2 regions of the Flavobacterium sp. 316 genome follow, and region 2 is predicted to be linked to the other one. Evidence: riboswitches for the same ligand, from Rfam matches in the RefSeq annotation. Region 2 holds a riboswitch; the other holds the start of a gene.
What was found. Region 2 has a riboswitch for thiamine pyrophosphate ahead of thiS (sulfur carrier protein ThiS). Riboswitches for the same ligand answer to the same signal wherever they lie in the genome.
Positions count from the first base shown of each region.

Region 1 (10,068 bases), on a different contig from region 2:
TATCCCATATATGCTACAATACCCACAATAAGACCTATAACTGTAGTTGTCATTGCTGTATAAATTCCTTCTGCTAAAGAACCTACTTCAATTTGTCCGCCACCACTTGCCATCTTGTGAAAAGCAAGAATCATACCAAGCACTGTTCCTAAGAAACCAATCATTGGTCCAGCACCAGATATAGTAGCCAACATACTTGTGTTTTTTTCCAATTTATACAACTCTAAATTACCTGCATTTTCAATAGCTGTATTGATATCTTCAAGTGGTTTTCCAATACGAGAAATTCCTTTTTCAATTAGCCTTGCAACAGGTGAATTTGTTTGAGCGCACAACATCTTAGCTGAATCTATTTTTCCTGATAAGATATTCATCTTAATATTATTCATAAAACTTGAATCAATCTTACTTGCTTTATTTATTGCCATCAATCTTTCAAAATATAGAAAAAGAGCTAAAAAAAGTAAAATAAATAAGACTAAGATAATGGCCTGACCACCTATTCCTCCACTTGTTAATAATTCCCATATTGAAAGTGTCTTTTCTACGGGCTGATCTTCTGCCATAACTTGACTGGCAACTGCTAAACTATCTACTTGAAGAAATATACTCATATTCTAATTTTATATAATAACGTCTATTAATTAAAAAAATTGTCTTGTTAACTTATGATGCATTCAAAAGAAAGTCTCTCAAAATAATAAACCCAACAGAACCTGCTAAAAACCCAACAAGTGCCAACCAACCTATTTTTTTAAGATACCAAAAGAAATCTATTTTTTCCATTCCCATTGCAACAACTCCAGCAGCAGAACCAATTATTAATATACTTCCTCCTGTTCCTGCTGAATATGCGATAAAATGCCAAGCTGGTTCGTCCATTCCAATTTGAAACATTCCTATACTTGCCGCAACTAAAGGCACATTATCTATAATTGCAGAACCTGCTCCTAATAGCAAGACTACTAAATCTGAAATTTTTGTTGAATGATGTTCTGTTCCAAGATATGGCACACTATTTTCTAATATTCCTGCAAAATCAAATAACATTCCTAATGATTCTAAAGCAGCAACAGCCATTAAAATACCTAAGAAAAATAAAATACTTGGCATTTCAATTTTAGACAATGATTTATGAACGGGACTATGATGTACTGAACCTTCACCAGCAGTTGCTCCTCCCACACTAAACTTCCTATTACTTAATACTTCTGCTACAGCAGCTACAACAGCTAATGATAACATCATTCCAACATAAGGAGGTAAATGTGTAGCTGTTTTAAAAATTGGAACAAATAAAATGGAACCTAATCCTAAATAAAACATTAAAGAGCTATAAGGAGGGCTAACTTCGTCAACCTCAACTTCTGCTTCAATATTTCCTTTAAAAATTTTCATTCTTGATGCTATTACAGTTGGAACTACATAACATATTATAGAAGGAATCAATACGTGCTGAATAAGTTGCCCCGCAGAAACTTTATTTGCTATCCAAAGCATTGTAGTTGTAACATCTCCAATAGGAGACCAAGCTCCTCCTGCATTTGCAGCGATTACAATTAACCCCGCAAACCATAAACGAACTTCTTTATCTTTTATAATTTTCTGCAAAATTGTAATTAATACAATTGTAGCTGTAAGATTATCTATAATAGCTGACAATACAAATGCTAATGTAGTAAACAACCACAGTAATCTTATTTTACTTCTTGTTTTAACAAACGACTTTATCGTTGAAAAACCATCAAAATAGTCAACAATTTCAACAATTGTCATTGCTCCCATAAGGAAGAAAAGTATTTCGGCTGTTTTTCCTAAATGATGTAAAAGAACACCTTCTACATGATGACTTTCTTTTCCTATTCCTGGCAAAATCTCAAAAACCTCCAAATGATTGACTGCAATTAATGCCCACAGAATAGCCATCATTCCTAGAGCAGGAATCAATTTATCAACTTTCAAAGAATGTTCCATCGCTATGGCTAAGTAACCAAGAACGAATATTACGATTAATAAAATTTCCATCTAATAATTATTTAATAAGTTGTTTTAAAGCAATTTCAAAAGCTCTTGCACTTATATTGTATTTTTCTGAACTTAAATCGTATGTTTTCTGAATAGCTGCTTTAATAATATTTGAAGTGTCAGAAAAAATAGACTCATCTGTCATTTGAACTTTTTTCTCCATGAAATATGCAAATACTCTAGCCATTCCACAATTTGAAATAAAATCTGGTATTAAACTAACTTTAGTATCTGTTTCTTCCATTATTGACCCAAAGAAAATTTCTTTATCTGCAAAAGGAACATTTGCTCCACAAGAAATCACTTCTAATCCAGAGGCAATCATCTGGTCAATTTGACTTTTTTGCACTAGTCTTGATGCAGCACATGGTGCAAATATTTGAGCATCGATTGACCATATTTTTTCGTTAATTTCATCAAATGGAATCATATTCTCTGAAACCAACTTGTTCCCATCTTTATTTAAGAATAAATTTGTAATTTCTTCAAATGAAAACCCATTCTCATTAATTAAGCCTCCATCTCTATCAATTATTCCGACAATTTTAGCTCCCATTTCTGCTAAATAAAAAGCCGCAGCCGAACCTACATTTCCGAATCCTTGAACAATAGCTTTCTTTCCTTTCACATCACCTCCATAAATTGCATAAAAATGACGAACTGCTTCAGCAACACCATAACCAGTGATCATATCTGCTACTGTATATTTTCTATTTACATCTGGTGAGAAGTTAGGATTTTCAATTACTTTAATTACTCCTTGTCGTAATTGTCCTATTCTATTTATTTTATCTGCTTCTGTTGGTTTAAAGTGACCATTAAAAACACCTTCTTGAGGATGCCATACACCACAGTCCTCAGTCATAGGAATAACTTCATGAATCTCATCTACATTCAAGTCTCCTCCTGTTCCATAGTAGTTTTTTAATAATGGAGAAACAGCTTTGTACCATCTTTCTAGTACTCCTTTTTTACGTGGATCATTTGGGTCAAAATTTATTCCTGATTTTGCACCTCCAATTGCTGGTCCAGAAACTGAAAATTTAACTTCCATAGTTTTTGCTAAAGAAAGCACTTCATTCATATCTAATCCCTTACGCATTCTAGTACCACCACCAGCAGCACCACCTCTTAAGGAATTAATAACTGTCCATCCTTCTGCTTCTGTTTCAGGATCTTTCCAATTAAATACTATTTCAGGTTCTTTATTTTCAAATTTCTTTAATAAATCTTTCATTCTTGTTGGTTATTTTTCAATTCCACAAATATACATAATCTTCTGAATTAAGTGTATTTCAAAGTTTTAAATTAAGGCTTAACAAATTGTTAAATCACATAATTAATTGATTCTTAAATAAATACTATTTCCATGTAAAAACATTTCCAGCGCTATGATTTTGCCTTGCACCTGTTACTGATGCTAATGTATTATTTTCATTGCGTAATTTTAGCACACCTAATAAAGCAAAAACCAATGCTTCTTTAGATTCAACTATAATATTATTCGGAATTACCAAATTAATATTCGGCAAATAAGATTTAATTCGTTCAATTAAAAAATCGTTATAAACACCTCCTCCTGTAATTAAAACAGAAGTATTCTTCTTAACGATTACTTTACTTATTTGGAAAGCGGTATGCTCTACAAATGTTCGCAATATATCATTTACAGGAATCGAATATTTATTTAAAACTGGAAATATTTTTGAATTAACAAACTCCATCCCTAAAGACTTAGGATAAGATTGCTCATAAAAAATTAAGGAATTTAACTCTATTAACAATTCATTATTTAAAAGTCCTTTTTGGGCTAAATTCCCCTTATCATCATAATTTAATCCAAGTTGATTTGCATAAAAATTCAAAACTGTATTAACAGGAGAAATATCAAAAGCAATCCTTTCTCCATCTTCTTCAAAAGAAATATTTGAAAAGCCACCTAAATTTAAACAATAATCATATTCAGAAAACAACAATCGATCTCCAATAGGTACTAGTGGAGCACCTTGTCCTCCCAATTGAACATCTTGAACTCGAAAATCGCAGACTACATTTTGTTTTATTAATTCAGCTATTTTACTTAGATTCCCTATTTGAAGTGTAAAACCATTTTCTGGTTGATGCAAAACGGTATGCCCATGAGAGCATACTATATCAATATTCTGAATTTCATTTTTTGTAATAAATTCAGAAATTATCTTAGCTAATTCTTCTGTGTATTTTTGATTTAAATCTAAAAGTTCATTGTTTGATAAATGAATTGAATTTGACAACATACTAATCCAATATTCAGTATAAGGAACTGTTTCAAATATATGAATCTTAAAGTTCCACTTACTTGAAAAAGACAATGTAACGTAAACCAAATCAACCCCGTCAAGAGATGTGCCTGACATAACCCCAATAACACTATAGGAATCCTTTTGCATGGGCTAAAATTACAAATTGTTATTGAAAAATTGCTAATAAATAATTACATTTGGGAACTTTTAATAAATTACTTAAAACTTTATTTACACGATATGGATTTTAAATTAACTGAAGAGCAATTAATGATTCAACAAGCAGCTAGAGATTTTGCTTTAACAGAATTACATCCTGGAGTTATTGAAAGAGATGAACATTCAATTTTTCCTACGGAACAAGTTAAAAAAATGGCTGAACTTGGATTTTTAGGAATGATGGTTGATCCGAAATATGGTGGTTCAGGATTAGACAGTGTGTCTTATGTATTAGCTATGGAAGAAATTGCTAAAATTGATGCTTCTGCTGCCGTAATTATGTCGGTTAACAACTCTTTAGTTTGTGCTGGATTAGAAAAATACTGCAATGAAGAGCAAAAACAAAAATATTTAGCTCCTTTAGCAAAAGGAGAGGTTATAGGTGCTTTTTGTTTATCTGAGCCAGAAGCAGGCTCTGATGCTACTTCACAAAAAACAACTGCAATTGACAAAGGAGACTACTATTTGTTAAACGGAACAAAAAACTGGATAACTAATGGTGGAACAGCTTCTACTTACATTGTAATTGCACAAACAGATATTGAAAAAGGACATAAAGGTATTAATGCTTTTATTGTAGAAAAAGGATGGGAAGGTTTTGATATAGGACCAAAAGAGAATAAAATGGGAATTAGAGGGTCTGATACTCATTCTTTATTATTTACAGACGTTAAAGTACCTAAAGAAAATAGAATTGGAGCAGATGGTTTTGGTTTTAATTTCGCAATGGGCGTTTTAAATGGAGGAAGAATCGGTATTGCTTCTCAAGCATTAGGTATTGCTTCTGGAGCTTATGAATTAGCTTTAAAGTATGCACAAGAACGTAAAGCTTTTGGAAAAGAAATTTTCAAGCATCAAGCTATTGCTTTTAAATTAGCAGATATGGCAACTCAAATTACAGCTGCAAGAATGTTATGCTTTAAAGCTGCTTTTGAAAAAGACGCTGGTCAAGACATATCGCATTCAGGTGCAATGGCAAAACTTTTTGCTTCTGAAACAGCTATGAACGTAACCATTGAAGCTGTACAAATTCATGGAGGAAATGGTTATGTACGTGAATACCATGTAGAACGTATGATGCGTGATGCGAAAATTACACAGATTTATGAAGGAACATCAGAAATTCAACGTATTGTAATTTCAAGAGGATTAGTTCAATAACTATATTCTTATATAAACTAAAAAACCGACTTTAAAAGTCGGTTTTTTTATGTCTATTTGTTTTTTTTAAAACTTCAAAGTCATTCCAAACATTATATTTGCACCTGCTTGTGGATAATAATAAACATAACCACCTCCATAATCAACAGCATTAGAAGCATATTTTTTATTAAAAATATTATTCGAATTAAGTGTAAAAATAATTTCTTCAGCAATTTTATGTATTGGTAAAGAATATATTAAATTTAAATCATTAACAAAATAATCTGCTAATATCCCTGATTTATCATCTGTATTATTTAAATATTGTTCTCCTACAAATTTTGACAGCAAACCTATTTCAAAATTTTTAAACCCACTGAATATTATTTGATTTCCAATTATAATTTCTGGCGAATATGCAATATTTGTATTCCCAATATTCTCCAAATCTCCAGAAGCATCTGAATAAAAATCAATATTTTTATTCTTACTCAATGTAAAATTAGGCGCTATTGTCCATTTTTTAGACAATAATATTGTAGCTTCTACTTCAACACCTAAACGATAACTATCACCACTATTACTACGAATAGGCGCTCCAACATCATCCAGCTCACCTGTTAAAACCAATTGATCTTTATATGCCATATAGTATGCATTCACATTTAATCTTGATTTTGAAGATCCGAATTTCCATCCTAATTCAAAATCGTCTAACTGTTCTGGCTTAGGACTTCCATTCTCATAATCTGTTCTATTTGGCTCTCTATTTGCTCTTGCATACGACAAAAATAAAGTACTATTATTAGATAATTTATATGTTAGTCCTGCTTTTGGATTGAAAAAATTAAATGTATCATTTATCAAATCTGCTTGAACTCCATTTGCTTCATAGTTTACTGTTCTATACTGTAAGTCTCCGAAAACAGCAAATCCGTTTGAAAATTCATAACTCACTTTTGCAAAAACATTTCCGTCTGTTTTATTTCCATAATCATCGTAATATCTATCTCCAAGTTCACTTGTAGAAGCATATCTTGCCCAAATTACTTTTCCAAAATGATCGCCTTCATATTTATTCCAAGCTCCTCCTAATATAAAGTCAAAATTATCTTTATTATAATTTGCAGAAAATGTAGTTCCATAGAAATTATTATCTAACCATTTTTGACGAATTAAATCTGTTGAAACTTGCCCAGCAGTTGGAATAAGCCCATAATCTGAAAAAGCTTCATCTTCTTTATAATTTTCGTAATATCCTTTTCCTTTTGTATAATGAAAAGCTAAGTTTGTATTCCAATTCTCACTCCATTTCTCGTTCCAATGTAACTGATAATGATCTTGCTGATAATTATCTGTTTCATTATCATAATAACGAGTATTCCCAAACTCATCAGTATACATTCCTGCTGAATTAAATGTAGGGTTTTCATTAAAAGTCTCTCTATCAACTCCGTTCCATGATTGATACGTTCTTTCAGTTCCTCCAAACGCTAAGGCCTTAATCAAAGTAGTTCCTTCAAAATAAGCACCTTGTAAAAAATAGGATTTCAAATCTGAAGTAGCTCTATCAACATAACCATCTGAGTGAATATTTGACAATCTTCCAGAAAGTTCAAAACCATTTTTCATTTTTCCAGTACTAAATTTTACCGTATGTTTTCTTGTATTAAAACTTCCAAATGAATTTGAAATTTCACCATTTGATTCTTCCGCAGCTAAATCTGTAAGCATATTTAAACTTGCTCCAAACGCTCCAGAACCATTTGTAGATGTTCCAACTCCTCTTTGTAATTGAATACTTTGTAAAGAAGAAGCGAAATCAGGCATGTTTACCCAATATGTTCCATGAGATTCTGAATCATTATATGGAATTCCATTAATTGTAATATTTACTCTTGTCGCATCACTCCCTCTTACTCTAATTCCTGTATAGCCAACACCATTTCCAGCATCAGTTGTAGTAACAACAGAAGGCAAATAGTTTAATAACATAGGAATGTCTTGACCTAAATTGCGTTTTGCAATTTCAGTTTTTGACATATTAGTAAAACTTACAGGTTGCTTTGAATTTGCTCTTACGGCAGACACTAAAACCTCGTCTAGTTGTGTTACTTTAATACTGTCAAGTTGTTTTTCCTGTGAAAAGATACATAGTGAAGAAAAAGTAATCAAAAAGCTCAATGTCTTTTTTGATTTTTTAATTTTGAATAAAGTTTTCATTCGCAAATTATATACGAATAAAAGGGGTAATTATTCTTTGTTAAATTTAATAGTATTTAGTTTTTTAATTCCCTAAACAGCATTATCTGTTCTAGGTTCCACGGGTATAATCTCAGCCTTAAAATTTTAAAATATTTAAAGCACCCCTTTGAGACGGTGCAAAGATAGTAAAGTAATCAGATTATATCTGTAAAAAGTTAAATTTCTGGCTTTCTTCTAGACTGCTTTATTAAACCTATATTTTTCTTTTCTTTAATTCTTTTTTCTTTTACTGATTTTGGAATTCTAGTTTCTTTTCTAATTTTAGGTTTCTTTAATCCGTTAGTTAATATCGTTAGAAATCGTTTAATTACAATTTCTTTGTTTTTTAATTGACTTCTATCTTCATCACAATTTAACATCAAAATAAAATCTTGTGTTAATCTAGTTGCTATTCTTTCTTTTAAATACTCTTTTTCCTCTTCAGTTAAACCCAATGAACTATTTAAATCGAAAGTAAGCACTACTTTAGAAGAAACTTTATTTACATTTTGACCACCAGCACCACTACTTCTTACTGCTTTTAATTTTAACTCAGATATAACAATTTCTTTATTCATTTTTTGATTGATGTGCTGACTTTAATAAATCATTCACTGTTTTTACTGGATTAAATGTAGTTAACGGAACTTCAACGAAAATAGTAATCCAAAATGCCATTGCTCCATTCCACAAACCTGGTAACTCAAATCCTTTTATCGGATTACCATTTTTATTTTTTTCAACAATAAAACCTGTATTTTTATCTACATACTCGTTTAAATCAAATTTTTCTCCATTATATTTTTTAATTCCACAAACTAAATCTACAGGATTAAAATGTGTTGAATTTCTAAAAATATTCATTTGATTTGTGTCATTTAAGTCTATTTGCGAGCTTTCTACAATTTGAAGCGAAACTCTTCCATCTTCATGATTAATCCAAAAAGGACCACCTCCTGGTTCTCCTTCATTTTTGACCATTCCACATACACGAATAGGTCTATTCAATATCTCAAAAAGTTTTTCTAATTGCTCTTTTGGAGTAAAATTAAAAAACTCTTTTGGTAGATTCCAATTTAATTTTTGAGTGATAAAATCTGAAATCTCTTTAATTCTTTCAATAGTTATTGTTTCTTTTTCAATTTCTTTAAGATAATCAAATACTTGATTTTGAATAGTAATTAAGACTCCTCCTAGTATTTTTTTATTCTCTAAAACATCATCAATGTGATTATAGGAAACATTGTCAATATTTTTTATAAAGATAATATCCGAATTCAGAGCATTAAGATTTTCAATTAAAGCCCCATGTCCTCCTGGTCTAAAAAACAAATTACCTTGTTCATCTCTATAAGGAGAATTATCTAAGTTTACAGCTAGTGTATCAGTATAAGGTTGTTGATATGAAAATGAAATATCAAAATCATCATACTTTGACGTTATTTTTTCAAAATCCGCTAAATGTTCTTCTGAGATTGTAAAATGTACTTTAGACTTTCTATCTCCTCTTTTATAAAAAACAGTTTCCTTTAAATGTTCTTCTATTGGCGTTACTTTTTCTCCTTCTTTCTCGTGAAAAGGTAAAACTCCTTTAGGTTTATTTCCATAATTGAAACAGTCTTTCGAAAGTAGTGTTTTAATTAAACAATAACTTTTTTTATCACTATTATAACTTTCATATTCTGGATAAAGAGAAAGCGTATGCTTTTTTAATTCTAGATAAAAAGGGAAATTTTTTATTCCAATTAAAAAAATAGGTAGGTCATTGCTTTTCTTTCTATTAATATAAGCATTAATCGTTTCATTTTCAATGTCAAATTCGAACAAAAATTCAGCTAAAAACTTAAACATCCTTGTAGCCGCACCAGAAGCAGGAATAAACTTTTCAATATTAAAATACTGCTTTTTCTTATCAAATACCGCTACATAAAAAGCTTTTTCTTCTTTATCTAAAACCCAAATACCATCATCTTTTGTTGCTGACTTTAGTAATTTAATTTTAGGAATTCCAGTTCTAAAAAAACGTAGCTGTTGCTCTATGCTTTCTACTGCTATTTCTTTGAGTTTTATTTGTTTTAAATCGTTTTCGCTAAACTTTTTTTCCATTCTTTAAAGGCGTAAATTGCAATAATTGTAAAAATAAAATATTGAAGGC
Region 1 is NZ_JYGZ01000003.1:531,996-542,063, forward strand. It holds gene SY27_RS08750 (MotA/TolQ/ExbB proton channel family protein) at 1-614, opposite strand, end outside; gene nhaD (sodium:proton antiporter NhaD) at 667-2,025, opposite strand; gene SY27_RS08760 (Glu/Leu/Phe/Val dehydrogenase dimerization domain-containing protein) at 2,033-3,262, opposite strand; gene SY27_RS08765 (anhydro-N-acetylmuramic acid kinase) at 3,387-4,454, opposite strand; gene SY27_RS08770 (acyl-CoA dehydrogenase) at 4,548-5,687, shown strand; gene SY27_RS08775 (TonB-dependent receptor) at 5,754-7,892, opposite strand; TPP riboswitch at 7,944-8,050, opposite strand; gene arfB (alternative ribosome rescue aminoacyl-tRNA hydrolase ArfB) at 8,090-8,491, opposite strand; gene SY27_RS08785 (DUF4301 family protein) at 8,484-10,019, opposite strand; gene pnuC (nicotinamide riboside transporter PnuC) at 9,989-10,068, opposite strand, start outside.
Region 1: another riboswitch for thiamine pyrophosphate. It lies ahead of SY27_RS08775 (TonB-dependent receptor); the one in region 2 lies ahead of thiS (sulfur carrier protein ThiS).

Region 2 (10,068 bases):
TTAAAAGCTTCCGCCATTAATTTTGGATTCTGAGCCACAGCAATTGCAGTATTTACTAAAACAGCATCTGCACCAATTTCCATGGCTTTTGCTGCATCAGAAGGAGCTCCAATTCCAGCATCAACGATGACAGGAACATTACTTTGTTCAATAATAATTTCTAAAAAATCAATTGTTTTTAATCCTTTATTGCTTCCTATGGGAGAGCCTAATGGCATTACGGCTGCTGTGCCAACTTCTTCTAAACGTTTACATAAAACAGGGTCAGCATGAATATAAGGCAATACAATGAAGCCTAGTTTGGCTAATTCTTCCGTTGCTTTTAGGGTTTCAATAGGATCAGGTAATAAATATTTTGGGTCTGGATGAATTTCTAATTTCAAGAAGTTGGTTTCAAAAGCTTCTCTTGCTAATTGAGCGGCAAAAACAGCTTCTTTAGCATTTCTTGCACCAGAAGTATTGGGTAATAAATTGATATTCGGGTGTTTTAAATGCGAAAGAATAGTATCTGTTTCTGTTTCAAAATCCACACGTTTTAGAGCTACGGTTACCAATTCACTTTCGGAAGCTAAAATAGCTTCTTCCATTTGTTGATTAGAACCGAATTTTCCCGTTCCTAAAAACAAACGGGAACTGAATGTTGTATCTGAAATTTTAAATGTTGACATATAATTTTTCGTTGAGTGTTGTTATTACTGTTGGGTTTTGAGTTAATAGACTTGAAACGGCAATACCATGAATGCCTGTTTCTATAAGTAAAGTGATGTCTTCTAATTGAATGCCACCAATTGCAATAAGTGGTGTTGAGATATTATTCTTTTTCATTTGGTTTAGAATAGTTTGGTAGCCTTCTAAACCTAAAATGGGACTTAATTTTTCTTTAGTAGTAGTAAAACGAAAAGGACCAAGACCTATATAGTCGCATTCTTCATTAACTCTTTGCAAAACGTGTTCAAAAGTATTTGCTGTTCCACCTATGATTTTTTGGCTACCTAAAATAATACGAGCTTCTTTAATTGACATATCATCTAAACCTAGATGAACACCATCTGCATTTACTTGAGAAGCTAAATCTACTTTGTCGTTAATAATTAAAGTAGCTTTGTACTGTTCGCAAAGGTGTTTGGTTCTTTCAGCAACAGTTAAAACTTCCTTTGTGTTTCCGTTTTTAAAACGCAATTGAACCCAGTTGCAACCACTATCTAATGTTTGTTGAATATTATTCAATTGTTCGTCAATTGTATTTCCTTGTGAGATATAGTGTAATTTACTAATCATAATGATATCCTAATAAAGTATTGTTGGAATTAAGAAATTTTTCGATGTACATCTTAGCTTTTTTACAAGAAGGTTTAATATCAAAACCTAAAGCCAAGTTTGCTGTTATAGCGGAAGATAAAACACAACCTGAACCGTGTTTGCTAAAGATATTTTTAGTTTCTGGTAAAAGTGTAAATATCTCATCTTTCAAAAATAAGAAATCGGTTCCCAATGCTTCCGAATTGTGTCCGCCTTTTAAGAGAATTGCACAATGTTGAGAAATATTTTTTGCAATGGTTTCTGCATTGATTCCTTTGGTAGACAATTGCAAAATTTCTTTATAATTGGGTGTAATTAAATCCATTTGATTTAAAATGGATTTTAATTTTATTTGATTTTCAATGTCCATAAAGTTAAAATCTGTACTGGATCTTAAAACGGTGTCCCAAATGATTTTTGTCTTTTGAGAAAGTTTTTTTATTTGGAAAACAATTTGTTCTAAATACTCCAAAGTAGGAACAATCCCAATTTTTACGGCTTTAATTTCGTATTTATTAAAAAGAATAGTCATCGATTCAAGTACAAAATCAATTGTTATCCATTCCATTTTTATGAATTCATTTTCTGTTTGAATGGTGTTTCCTGTTATAATTGCAAAACCATAAACCTGATGTTGCTCGAATGTTTTTACATCGGTTAAAACACCAGCTCCACCAGAAGGATCAAAACCAGCAATGCTTAAAACGATTGGGCGATTGTTTGACATTTTTTAAAGTTTTCTATTGGGTTTTTGGTATTCCAAATGGCTCCAAGCAAAGCATAATCATCAAAATCATTATGCAATACTTCTTCAATATTTTCAACTGAAATTCCTCCTAAAGCAATCAATTTTGTATGATGATTGGTTCGTTTCTTTATTTCTTCAAAAGCATTTTTCGTTGGGACATAATTCTGTTTTGAAATACTTGAATAAATCGGACTTAAAAAGGCATAATTATAAACATTGGGTAAACCATTAAAATCTTCTATTGAATGTACCGAAGTAGATAGAAACCTGACAGATTTTTGAAACTTGTCAGGTATTTTGTTTAATCTATCTTTTTCTGTAAAATGAACTTTTTTGATCTGAAATTCTTCAGTTAACTCATGATGTTGATGCAAAACCAATTTTGAATAATAATTCGAATGTATTGCTAGCAAAAAAGAACGTAATTTTTCTATTGAATAATTTGGTTTTCGAATATGAAACAACTCCATACCTTCTTCAAAAAGAGAATTTATGATGCTTACTTCATTCACTATTTCCGTTGGATTTGAAATTACTATCATGATTTTTCTTTTATGAAATCTAAGTTCTCGATACATTTTTTATTCCGTTTCTCTCCATAAAAAACACTCGAATTGACGATTTCTACAAATAAATTTCTTTTCCGTTTTCGATAAATTCTTCCGACATGGCTTTCATGCCTTCTTCTGCAGCAGCAGAATCTCTAATTTCTTGAGAAATTTTCATTGAACAGAATTTTGGACCACACATCGAACAGAAGTGCGCTACTTTAGCACCATCTGCGGGAAGTGTTTCATCATGAAACTCTCTTGCAGTATCTGGATCAAGAGCCAAGTTGAATTGGTCTTCCCATCGAAACTCAAAACGGGCTTTACTTAAAGCGTTATCACGATATTGTGCTCCTGGATGACCTTTGGCTAAATCAGCAGCATGAGCTGAAATTTTATAGGTTATAACTCCATCTTTAACATCTTTTTTATTAGGTAAGCCTAAATGTTCTTTTGGTGTTACATAACAAAGCATCGCACAGCCATACCAACCAATCATGGCTGCTCCAATCGCAGAAGTAATGTGGTCGTAACCTGGAGCAATATCTGTTGTCAAAGGCCCTAAAGTATAAAATGGAGCTTCTGAACAATGTTCTAATTGTTTGTCCATGTTTTCTTTAATCATGTGCATAGGTACGTGACCAGGACCTTCAATAAAGACTTGTACATCGTGTTTCCAAGCAATTTTTGTCAATTCTCCTAAAGTTTCTAATTCAGCAAATTGTGCAGCATCGTTAGCATCGGCAATAGAACCCGGACGCAAACCATCTCCAAGAGAAAAAGCCACATCATATTGCTTCATGATTTCGCAAATTTCTTCGAAATGAGTGTATAAGAAGTTTTCTTTATGATGAAATAAGCACCATTTTGCCATAATTGAACCGCCACGAGATACAATTCCTGTTACACGATTAGCGGTTAAATGTATATATCTCAAAAGGACACCGGCATGAATAGTGAAGTATGAAACTCCTTGTTCTGATTGTTCAATTAAAGTATCTCTGAAAATTTCCCAAGTTAAATCTTCTGCAACTCCTTTTACCTTTTCTAAAGCTTGGTAAATAGGAACAGTTCCAATAGGAACAGGAGAATTACGAATAATCCATTCTCTAGTTTCGTGAATGTTTTTTCCTGTTGATAAATCCATAATAGTATCTGCTCCCCAACGACAAGCCCAAACGGCTTTTTCAACTTCTTCTTCAATACTAGAAGTTACCGCACTGTTTCCAATATTTGCATTAATTTTTACCAAGAAGTTTCTACCAACAATCATGGGTTCGCTTTCAGGATGGTTGATGTTGTTTGGAATAATAGCACGACCTGCTGCTACTTCGCTACGAACAAATTCAGGTGTAATTTTGGTTTTTGGTGTATTGGCTCCAAAACTTTCTCCTGTATGTTGGCATTGCATGGCCTTGGTTTGATTCTCTAGTTGTTCAATACGTTGGTTTTCACGAATAGCAATATATTCCATTTCTGGTGTAATAATGCCTTGTTTCGCATAGTAAAGTTGTGTAACATTAGCTCCTTTTTTAGCACGCATTGGTTTATGTAAGTATTCAAAACGTAGATGGTCTAAATCAGGATTGTGTAAGCGTTCTTTTCCATATTTTGAAGAAATTTCAGTTAGTTCTTCTACATCATTGCGATCTAAAATCCATTGTTCTCTTAGGCGAGGAAGCCCTTTTCGAACATCAATTTCAATATTTGGATCAGTATATGCACCAGAAGTATCATAAACAGTAACTGGTGGGTTTTTTTCAACACCTCCTTTAGCTAATTTTGTATCTGACAATGTGATTTCTCTCATTGCTACTTTTATTGAATGAATTTCCCCATCTATGTATACTTTTTTTGAATTAGGGAATGGTTGTCTGGAAATTTGTTCTTCGTTAGTCATCTTGTTATGGATTTGGTAATGTTTTTTAGGTAAATGAGGTACTATTAAATATTAACTATAGAAAATTATCCGCCTTGTGTAGCGGTAATAATTAAAATGTCATCGGAAGGAGAAAGAGAAAAAGTGTTCCATTGGTTTTTGGAAACCACAGTTTGATTTACAGCAACAGCAATCCCATTTTGTTTTGTGGGAAGTTCGAAATCGATAAGTTCTTGAATTGTAAGAGTGTTACAATCGAAAGTTTTGTGTTGGTTGTTGATTTTTAATTCCATTCCTTTTACTGAATTTAGTATATTATATAGTTATACTTTAGGAATGGCTATAATGGTACATGAGTGTACAATGAAGTCATCTTACTTTTCCCTACGCTAGTATGAACTAAATCAGGTTCAGAGGGTAAAATCTCAGCCTGTAAAATTACAGACACCCCTAAAGTGAATAACAAATGTAGTGAAATGAATTGAAAAATAATCTTAAAGTTAGAAAAATAACAAAAGTTGTAATCCGGTTACTTTTGATTTTTACTTTGTGGGTAAGGATTATAAATTTATGCTTCAGGGGTTTTATTAAATCAAAAGTGCAACAAGGCACCTTACTATAGTAACCCATACTAGTTACAAGTGTATTATAGTACTATGCTATAGTAACTCATTATAAATGTTTTATCCATAGGAATGTTCTTGTAGTTATTTCTAATTGTCAAGCGAATCCAATAAAGCTTATTTTTTCATAATTTTTTTAGTTGCAGTGCCCGCATCTGTTTTTACATACAAAAAGTATAGACCTTTTGATAGGCTAGACATATCTACTACATTTTTACCGTTTATTAGCTCTCCTTTTTGAATTACTTGTCCGTTTATAGTTATTAATTCGTAAGTAGCGTAAGTAGTAAGATTTACATTAATGCTAGAAGTTGTTGGATTGGGATAAATATCTGTTTCAGAAAGGATAAAATCTTCATTATCTAAAACATTATTTAAATCGTATATCTGCGTCCAATTTCCAGCATTATCTTCTAGGAATAAATATACATCAAAAGATGAATTTGTAGGTAAAGAAGAAACAATATTATTGACATTTCCATTTTGGACATTCATTAAGAAATTACCATTTGCAATTGCTCCAGTTCCATTAAGGATGTCATTGTGGGTTACTGTTCCTGCGTTGTTTCCTGGGAAAATAGCATAGTGAATTGTTCCTGTTTCTGGACCATTAACAATCAAAGTAAGCGCTGTAGGTGTCACATTTTCCGTTTGTGGATATTCAATATTTAAAGGCATCGCATAATGGTCTCCTCCAAAAATAACATAAGATTTCCCTATTTGTGTGGTTGGTGTATATGGACTACCTACAACAAAATCCGATATTCCATCTCCATTAATATCACCATTACCGCTAACAGGACGAGCTATATTGGTTGGGTTTAAACCTTCTATAATGAAACCATTTACTCCATTTAGCGTTGTCTCGTTTATTGGATTTGGAAAACCGCTAGTACTTCCAAAAACAATATATGCACGACCACTACTTCCATATACTGAAATGAAATCATCAATACCGTCCATATTTATGTCTCCTATTCCAGCAGATGTTAATTGTCCAGGAAGTGTAAATCCGTCTGTCCCGTTTAAACTACTTAAAGGAAAATGGGCAGGAAAAGGATCAGTACTTCCGTATATCGCATTTGTTTCTGAGAAAAAATCATCAATACCATCATTGTTAATATCACCTAAAGTACCTACAAAGGTTAAAAAGTTTCCTCCATTGTTATCAATACTGAATCCATCAGTTCCGTCTAAAGTTGTTAAATCCACCAAAGGAGAAAATGGTGTTCCTTTTCCAAAAAGTAAATAGCTAATAGCTGGGTTAGTTGAATCCCAATTTCCAATAAGAATATCTTTGAATCCATCATTATTTATGTCGCCTGCTCCTCCAACTTTGTAAGATGGTCTTGAGCCAGGAAAACTACTGGTTTTAAAACCTTTTGTGCCATCTAACCAAGAGGCATCAATTGATGTTGGAAAATTGCTTGAACGACCAAAAATAATCCATGCCTGTCCTGACCAATGTGGAGTGCCAATAATAAAATCGTTAATTCCATCACCGTTAACGTCACCTAAACCAGTTATTTGATTACTTCCAGGTGTATCAATTAAAAAGCCATTAGTGCCATTGATATCGTTGATTGTTATTAATGCTGGAAAAGAAGTTGTCCCATAAATGACGATTTCATCTGGAGAGGTACTGCTAGATCCGATGATTAAATCATCAATTCCGTCTCCATTAATATCGCCAGGTCCTGTTATTGTTGCTCCTCGTCTTTCATCATAAGCTATACCGTCTACAGTAAAACCATTGGATCCGTCTAAAGTAGATAAGTCAAACGGACTAGGGTAAGGAACACTAGATCCAAAAATAATATACGCTGCACCTGCATATTGTAAGCCACTTGCTGTTGCAGTTCCAGAACCAAATGCAATATCTTCTAGCCCATCGTTGTTAATGTCTCCTATAAACTGACTTTCTGCACCAAATTGTAAATTTGTTGAGAGTCCAGAAACTTCAAATCCATTACTACCGTTTAAAGTACTAAGATCAAATGTTGTTGGATACAGTTGATTTTGTGCTAGTATTTCATAGTTATGACAGTAAATGCAATATAGGAATGCAATAAAAGCATATTGTATCTTTTTTAATAGGTTGATTTTTAAGCTTTTCATGATAAATTAATGTTTTTTATTAAAAAGCAAATTTAATTCATCGATAAAAGGTTCACATCACTATAAATGATGATATTTCCTGATTTGGAAAAAATAGTATTTTCTATTATGTCATCTTTATAAAAGGCATTTTTTCTTTATGAAAATTTCGGCAATGTTCTCACATACAATTCTTCTACTTTTTTTCTTGCCCAATCCGTTTTTCGTAGAAAAGTTAAGCTTGATTTTACAGAAGGATTTTCAGTAAAACATTTAATATTGATTAATTCTCCTAAAGTATCAAAACCATAGAAATCGACTAATTGCTCTACAATTGCTTTTAAAGTTTTACCGTGTAATGGATCGTTACTCATTTTTTGTTTTTTTATTTTTAAATTCAAAACTATACTCTTGTAAAACAATCTTCAACATGGTCATTTACCATTCCAGTAGCTTGCATGTGAGCGTACATAACAGTTGATCCAACAAATTTAAACCCTCGTTTTTTTAAATCTTTACTTATTGCGTCTGAAATAGAAGTTGTTGCTGGAACATCTTTTAAGGTCTTCGGTTTGTTGTCAATAGGTTTTCCATTAACAAAATTCCAAATGTATTTTGAAAAACTACCAAATTCTTCTTGTATTTTTATAAATGCTTGAGCATTTGTAACAGTGGCTCTAACTTTTAGTTTATTTCTAATGATACCTTCATTTTGAAGTAGTTCTTCTATTTTAGATTCATTATACTCTGAAACTTTTTTCAAATCAAAATTATCAAATGCTTTTCTGAAGTTTTCACGTTTAGCTAAAACAGTGTACCAACTTAAGCCAGCTTGAAAGGTTTCAAGGATTAAAAATTCAAATAGCGAAGGGTCATCATATACAGGTTTTCCCCATTCGTTATCATGATAATCTCTATATAAATCATCTTTTTCGCACCAAGCACATCTTATTTTAGTAGTCATCATATAAGTAATTTACATCTGTTTTTTTATTTCTTTTTTCAAAATTAACTCTTAAATGAGATTCATTTAGGCTTTTTTTGATTAAAATTTCAAGCGTTTCATTTAATTTTTCTTCATCTGTAATTTTTGAAGTATTAAAATAACGATATGTATATAATTCTACATTATTATCATTTATTAAGAAGGCAAGTGAACATAGTTTGTCTTCATAATTTTTAGGTTCTTTTTCTGTTATTTTGTAGAAGAAATATGCAATTTTATGATTGTTGTGTTGGACAATTCTTTTTTCTAAAAATATAATACTATCGTTTTTTGAAACACTATAAAAATTATTTAATGCATTGTTTGCTATTTCTTCTTGAGAGAGATTGAATGTTTTATTCTCCAATTGCATTAATAAGAAAGCTTTTTTCGGATCTGCTAGGATTTCTTTTCTATCAGTATCAGTTAATGTATTGTTTAAACTAGCTAATCTCATTATTTCAATATCAAGTGCTAGAATATTTAGCTTTTTCAACTTTGTAATGAAGGCATTTGTTTCATTATTTTTTTTAAAATGTTCAAGTAAGTTTAAATAATCAATTAGAACATCTACAGGTGCATATCTTTCTTCAGAGATATATTCATCATTCTCTTCATCATTATATTCAGTGTTTTCCAATTTCCAGCTTAAAACTCTTTTGTATTCTAATTTTGCATTTGTTAGAATCATTTTTCTAAAAGATTTTAATTTTGAAGCAGAAGCGTATTTGTATTCGATTAATTCATTACAGAAGTTTATAATAGGATCATTGTATTCTGGAATACTATAAAATTGGAATATTTTTGGGAATAATACTTTACTGTTTTCTTTATCATTTAGGAATAAATAAAATAAATTACGAATGTCATATTCATTATTACTAAGTGGTAAATCATATTCTAAAAGCGTCATTATTGTTTCATATCCTTTTTTTGATTTTTGGAAAACAAGAGACTTTAAAATATTTATTTGTGTTTCCGCTGCTATTTTTTCTTTTTTGTAATAATTTTCTAAGAATGGAATTACTCTTTCATCATCGACTGAACCTAGTTTTTCTAAAAGCTCGCTTTGAGCGTTGATTTCTGTAGCTTTGAAATTAAAATCATTCAAAAATTGAATCACTTTTGGGATATCATTTTTAGAAAATTTTAGTTCATCTGTAGAATTTAAAGCAGAATATCGAACAGTGTCTTTTTTACTATAAGCATCTGTAATATAGTCATCTATTTTGCTTCTAAAAACATTGTCTTTAGGCTTTTTAATGAAATTTAAATTTGAATAAACAGTTTCAATAAAAGGATCATCATTTTTGTATTTTTTTGGGACTAATGTTTGTAATACAATATAAGCATCTTTTCTAAACAAAATATTTGTTTTGATAGCTTGATTACTGCCTTCTTTACTGATTAAGTAATTGATAGAAGTTGTATTCTGTTCTTTGTTGCTAGTAGTACTTTCTTTTATAATGGTATATTCTTTTTCTTCTTTTTTAAACAAAACCTCATACCAATTACTTTTTTTAAATCCTTTTTTATTATTGATATTATAATTTAAAATGGAAGTGCTGCTTGAATAGTCATAGTCTTCGTCATAATAATCTTCATCTGATGGATTATAAAATGAAGTAAAATAATCTTTGAAATTTTTTTGTATAGTATCTAAGTTGGGATAACTATTATACTTGTGAAATTTATAATATTCTAAAGTTATTTTATTTCCATTTTCAGCATTAATGGAAATGTATTTGTTTTTAATGTTAAAAATATTTTTGTTTTCAATATTATTTTCTCCTATTCCATAAAATAGTTTTTCATTTTCTTTTTTTGGAATTTTAACGGAGAAATTATTGATAGTATCAGTATAAACTTCCATTTCATTATTATAAACG
Region 2 is NZ_JYGZ01000004.1:116,132-126,199, reverse strand. It holds gene SY27_RS09350 (thiazole synthase) at 1-668, opposite strand, end outside; gene SY27_RS09345 (thiamine phosphate synthase) at 655-1,278, opposite strand; gene SY27_RS09340 (hydroxymethylpyrimidine/phosphomethylpyrimidine kinase) at 1,271-2,026, opposite strand; gene SY27_RS09335 (thiamine phosphate synthase) at 1,999-2,589, opposite strand; gene thiC (phosphomethylpyrimidine synthase ThiC) at 2,672-4,495, opposite strand; gene thiS (sulfur carrier protein ThiS) at 4,561-4,767, opposite strand; TPP riboswitch at 4,839-4,936, opposite strand; gene SY27_RS09320 (T9SS type A sorting domain-containing protein) at 5,215-7,215, opposite strand; gene SY27_RS09315 (VF530 family DNA-binding protein) at 7,353-7,568, opposite strand; gene SY27_RS09310 (DNA-3-methyladenine glycosylase I) at 7,598-8,158, opposite strand; gene SY27_RS09305 (TraB/GumN family protein) at 8,148-10,068, opposite strand, start outside.